One region of the Janthinobacterium sp. B9-8 genome, then DNA from elsewhere that is predicted to be linked to it. Evidence: predicted binding sites of a transcription regulator. Region 1 holds the regulator's gene; the other holds the start of a gene.
The links. Region 1 encodes FNR, which switches genes on or off when oxygen is low (the NO sensors DNR and NnrR bind a similar motif). Its sites were predicted from a motif close to TTGATNNNNATCAA; they were not measured.

Region 1 (3,128 bases):
TAGATATAACCCGCAGCAAGAAGCTGATTCACACTACTTTGCAAGATATCGAGTTTACCCTCTGTTGAGGGTAGCTGCCCAGCATCAATGCGTCTTTGCGGCATAAAACGCTCGGGCAAATGGGCATAGCTATACAGGGCCAGCCGATCCGGGCGCAAAGTGAGGACACGCTCAATCGTCTCATACATCCGGGCCTGAGTTTGATGCGGCAAACCGTAAATCAGGTCGATACTGACTGATTTAAAGCCATTGGCACGCGCAGCATCAATCACAACTCTAGTTTCTTCCTCCGTTTGAATACGGTTAACCGCTTTTTGCACCTCTAAATTAAAATCTTGCACGCCCACACTCATGCGGTTAAAGCCAATCTGCCCTAAAAGCGCTACAGTAGCCGCGCTGACTTTGCGTGGATCGATCTCAATTGAAAACTCGCCATCAGCTTTTAAATCGAAATGATGACGAATACCGTCCATTAATCGCGTTAATTGTGCATCGCTCAAAAAAGTAGGGGTACCTCCGCCAAAATGCAACTGAGAAATCTTGCCGCGCTTGGTTAATAATGCCGCCTGTATTTTTACCTCTTTAAGTAGATAATCGAGGTATTGATCCGCCTTACTCTGATCCTTTGTGATGACTTTATTACAGGCGCAGTAGTAACAAATAGTATTGCAAAAGGGCAAGTGAAAATACAATGACAACGGTCTTATTCCAATGCCGGGCTGTTGCTGGCGTACACTTTGCTCATAGCGATCTGCATCCATTACAGCAAATCGATCCGCAGTGGGGTAGGATGTGTACCTTGGCCCTTTTCCGCTGTGTTGGCTTATCAAGTTTCGATCAAAATCAAGTGGCTGTAAGACCGTAGCATTATTTTGAAGCATACTGTTCCATCCTTATTCATCGTATGAGTGCAGCTTGCCTAGATTCATTTTTCATAACCTTGATCGATATCAATATCTGTACTGGAAATAACTTGCAGTGGCTGATATCGAAAACACGAATTGAAACGCCCAATGACACCGACATCTCATATCCCAGTACGTGACCTTAGCCTCAAGCACTTGCGCCAAAGCTGCGTCAATTGCAGCTTGCGTGAGCTTTGTCTGCCGATTGGTCTTTCCGCTGATGAAATGCGCGAGCTTGATCACTTAATCACCCAAGCCAAGCCGATTAAGCGCGGTGAAGCGCTCTACCGCGCAGGAGAGCCGTTTCGCTCTCTGTTTGCGATTCGCTTAGGTTTCTTTAAAGCCAGCGTAATTTCTGAAGACGGCCGCGAGCAAGTCACCGGCTTTCATATGACCGGCGAGCTCATGGGCATGGATGCGGTTAGCTCTGATCTGCATACCTGTGATGCCATTGCCCTGGAAGACAGCGAAGTCTGTGAGCTGCCCTTCACCGATATGGAAGAACTCAGCCGCCGCATACCGATCTTGCAACATCATCTTTATAAAATGATGAGCCGCGAAATTGTGCGCGATCATGGCGTGATGCTTTTATTGGGAAATATGAAAGCAGAAGAACGCATTGCGGCCTTCTTGCTGAATTTATCTCAACGCTTTGCCATCCGTGGTTATTCTGCCAGCAGCTTTCATTTGCGCATGACGCGTGAAGAAATCGGCAGCTATTTAGGCCTTAAACTTGAAACCGTGAGCCGCTCATTATCGAAATTTCAAGAAAACGGCTTAATTAAAGTACAAAACCGCTTGATTGAAATTCTCAATCCTGACGCACTCAAACAATTGATTAACAACTGCCAACAATAAGCCACTATGACTCTATCCAATGGCCCTGTTTTATTTCTTGCCCCAGCGGCCATTCTAGAGTCATTGCAATCCCGGCTTAAACCCTTGCAAATGGCACAGCTCATGCTGCTGCCGCTTGATATGCAATCGCAAATCCCCCCTTTACCTCACAATGGCCTGCTTATTTCTGCAGGCCATGCTGATTTAGCAGGCTATTTGCAAAGTGCTCAATGGGCGCAGGCACAAGGCTGGCATCATATTGATCTGGCCCTGATTGGCGAGCCTCAGTGCGCCGCACACTTAGGCTGGATGATGGCCGCCAGCGGCGACGACACAGCCCTACAGCTTGCCGCCCCTCTGCTCGATACCTTAGCCCCGGCAGGTCGCAACAGCTGGCTGCATGCTGGCGGCAAAGGCGCAGCCAGCTTTTTGGCGCTGCTACAGCACATCATGATGCAGCCCCTTATTGAAAGCTGGAAAGTCATCTTTCCAAATGGCAAGCCATCGCCCAAGGCCGATTTAAGTAAGCTAGCCGAGTTGCAAACCGCACAATGGCAAGCCATTGCGCCACTTTGCCAGCAATATTTAGCTTTGGCAGAAAATAGATCTTTTCAAGCAGTGCACACACAGCTCAGCGCCTTCAGTTTGCCAGAACATCAAGAGCCCGCCGCTGCGCTAGCGCAATTTTTAATGCAGTTTTTTAGCCGAGCAAACACGCCCGCACCTCATCACCAGCCAAACAGTTGATCTATCAAACAATAAAAAAACAGCCCCAATTTGGGGCTGTTTGCTTATAAAACCAATCAACTAGCGCGTATTACTTTCCGCCCAAAGCCTTAAACGCTTGTGCCGATGCGGCTAAACGAGCACGACGCGTTTCGATCAGTCCCTGGCTGGCCGCGTAAAACTCACGCTGCGCATCCAGCACATCCAGATATCCCGACAAGCCCGATGCATAGCGTGCTTCTGCAAGTTTCAGGCGCTGCTCCTGCCGATCTGCAAGGCGTTGCTGGGCTGTTAGCTGCTTGCTCAGCCATACCTGATCAGATAACACATCGGCGGCGTCTTTAAACGCCAGCTGAATGGCTTTTTCATATTCAGCCACAGCAATCACTTTGCGGGCTTCGGCAATGTCAGCCCCAGCGCTTAGGCGTCCGCCATCAAACAACGGCAGGCTGATTTGCGGCAAAAAACTCCATGCACGGTTGCCGCCAGAGAATAAATCATCCAGCTCATTGCTCACCACACCGCCACTACCCATTAAAGTGACTTTAGGGAAGAAGGCCGCGCGGGCCGCACCAATATTGGCATTGGCCGCCACCAGCTTTTGCTCCGCAGCACGCACATCCGGGCGCTCAAGCAAAACGGTAGAATTTAAGCCACTGG
Region 2 (3,128 bases), 290 kb from region 1:
GCTTCCCCTGCCGCGCCATAGGCACGCACTTTGGGTGCTGAGCGGGTGATTTTTACATCGCCGTAAGTGAGCGTTGGTGCTGCGCTGCCCTGGTAATGCGCCAGGGAGTGTTTAAGGAAATTCACATCGTCGCGCTCTTCAAAGCCATCGAGGCGCTGATGCGCGCCGCGTGATTCTCGCCGGTGCAGCGCAGAGTGCGCCATGGCCTCGGCCACATCCAGCTGATAACCCAGCTCGATGGCCAGTAGCCATTCGCTATTCCACACGGTGGATTTATCTTCAACACGGATATTTTGATAACGCTGTTTTAGCTCGGCTAATTTGTGGCAAGTGGCTTGCATGCTGGCTTCTAAGCGATAAATACCGCAGCCGTCTTCCATGGTTTGCGCCATTTCGCGGCGGATATCGGCCGCACGCTCGCTGCCCGCCTGCTGACGGATTTGCAATGCAGGCAAGGTCGCGGCTTCGGCCAATTTCAATAATGCATCGCTATTTTTAGGCGCGGCATTTTTGGCATAGCGCGTGGCCGATTCGCCCGCTACTTTGCCAAACACTGAAAGTTCGGCAAGTGAATTTGAACCCAGACGATTCGCGCCATGAATCCCCACGCTGGAGCATTCACCTGCGGCAAATAGCCCAGGTAGTGATGCCGCACAGTGGATATCAACAGGAATGCCACCCATGGTGTAATGCACCGCAGGGCGTACAGGAATCGGCTGGGTTACCGGATCGATATCCATAAATTCGCGGGCCAGCTCGCAAATTTGTGGCAGACGTTCGTGCAGTGTTTTTGCGCCCAAGTGACGTAAATCTAAATGCACTACCGCGCCATAGCGGCCCTCGATCGTGCGATTTTTTTGCATTTCATGCCAGAACGCTTGCGATAGTCTGTCGCGCGGGCCAAGTTCCATCGCCTTATTGCGCGGCTTATCTTCGGCAGGGCCTAGGCCATAATCTTGCAGATAGCGATAGCCATCTTTATTCACCAGTAAGCCGCCTTCGCCACGACAAGCCTCGGTAAACAACAGACCCGTACCGGGCATACAGGTGGGATGGTATTGCACGAACTCCATATCGCGCAGCGGCACACCATGGCGATAAGCAACCGCCATGCCGTCGCCTGTGACAATCCCGCCATTGGTGTTTTCGCGGAACACCCGCCCAGCACCACCGGTGGCCATCACCACCGCGCCCGCTTCGATCAGAATAAATTCGCCGCTGGCAATTTCAATCGCCAAGATGCCCTGCACGCGGCCATCGGCCACGATTAAATCGACCAGAAAATACTCATCAAAACGCGTAATTGAAGGGTATTTCATCGAGGTTTGGAATAGCGTGTGCAGCATATGAAAGCCAGTTTTATCTGCAGCAAACCATGTGCGCTCGATTTTCATGCCGCCAAAGGGGCGCACATTGATATGGCCGTCTTCCTTACGGCTCCACGGGCAACCCCAATGCTCTAGCTGCACCATTTCACGTGTGCATTCGCCAACAAAATAGTCGACTACATCCTGCTCGCACAGCCAATCGCCGCCAGAGACCGTGTCATTAAAATGATGCTCTAGGCTATCGTGCGCCTGCACCACCCCCGCTGAGCCACCCTCTGCCGCCACCGTGTGGCTGCGCATTGGATAAACCTTGGATAACAGCGCCACCGTTTGAGTCGGGTCGGCCTCGGCCGCGGCAATCGCCGCTCGCAAACCCGCACCGCCCGCCCCTACAATCACCACATCCGCTTTAAATACCCGCATACCTCAACGCCTACGCCATGCTTGGCGAATCAAATCAGAAGCAATCAATGTAGGGCCATTGACTTAAAGCTTTCTTGATCCTGATCATCTGAGTGATAAGTCGCAATTGTCATAAATACGAAAGGGCTTCTTTTAAACGCATCAAAATCTATGAGCACGGCTCACGTCGCACAAACACGCCATCCGCATTGTGGTTTAAAGCAATAGCATCCTTTTATAAAAAACATAACACTGTTGCTTTGCGTTGTTTTTTGTTGATTTATTATTTTTTTAATGAGGCGTGTTATGAAAAAATGGTCAGTATTAGCGGCAATCATCGCGGCAATGGGCGCGGGGCAAGCGTTGGCAGCGCCTACTTTAACGGGTCAACCACCCTTGGTACTTGGGCATCGTGGCGCTGCAGGATATTTACCCGACCATACGCTGGCCGGGTACAGCAAAGCGATTGAAATGGGCGCTGATTATATTGAACCTGATTTGGTCTCCACTAAAGATGGCGTGCTGATCGTGCGCCACGAGCCCAATATTAAAGACACCAGCGATATTGCATCTCACCCCGAATTTGCTGAACGCAAACGTAAATTTAAAATTGATGGCGTAGAAGAAGAAGGCTGGTTTGCGTTTGACTTTACCCTAGCCGAAATCAAAACACTCAAAGCCATTCAGCCCCGCGCTGATCGCTCTGCCGCCTATAACGGGCAGTTTGAAATTGTGACTTTTGATGAAGTGCTGGCCTTACGCGCAGCAAAATCAAAAGAAACAGGCCGTGAGATCGGGGTTTACCCGGAAACCAAGCATCCCACCCTGCATCAGCAACTGGGCCTGCCACTGGAAGAAAAACTGATTGCCGCGCTTAAGAAATACAATTTAAACCGCAAAAATGCCCCTGTTTTTATTCAGTCTTTTGAAACCAGCAACCTTAAAACACTGCGTAAGCTCACACCTGTAAAACTGGTGTTTTTAATTGATGGCAACGATGTGCGTGCCGATGGCAGCATTGATTCGGGCAAACCTTACGATTTTGTAGTAAACGACGACCCGCGCGGCTTTGCCGATATGCTAAGCCCAGCAGGCCTCAAAGAAATCAAGCAATTTGCGGATGGCATCGGCCCGTGGAAGCCTTATTTGATCAGCTGGAAGTTTAAAACTGATGCGGATGGCAAAAAGATCGACGTTAACGGTGATAAAGAAATCGACCAGCGCGACGCTACCCTCCTGCCCCCATCCAGTGTGGTGCAAGATGCACACAAAGCAGGCCTACTGGTGCATCCGTTTACTTTCCGCAACGAAGCCAAATTGCTTGCCGCTGATTTTAAAGGCAGCCCGGAGGCAGAATACCTTACCTACTTCGCATTGGGGGTAGATGGCGTATTCTCT

Region 2: frdA (fumarate reductase (quinol) flavoprotein subunit) is a predicted target of FNR. The motif match lies at 1,826-1,839, and genes of this name have one in related genera.

Annotation. Positions count from the first base shown of each region.
Region 1 covers NZ_CP014222.1:1,514,651-1,517,778, forward strand. The annotation lists gene hemN (oxygen-independent coproporphyrinogen III oxidase) at 1-881, opposite strand, end outside; gene fnr (fumarate/nitrate reduction transcriptional regulator Fnr) at 1,014-1,763, shown strand; gene VN23_RS06920 (hypothetical protein) at 1,770-2,489, shown strand; gene VN23_RS06925 (efflux transporter outer membrane subunit) at 2,560-3,128, opposite strand, start outside.
Region 2 covers NZ_CP014222.1:1,227,510-1,230,637, reverse strand. The annotation lists gene frdA (fumarate reductase (quinol) flavoprotein subunit) at 1-1,751, opposite strand, end outside; gene VN23_RS05445 (glycerophosphodiester phosphodiesterase) at 2,037-3,128, shown strand, end outside.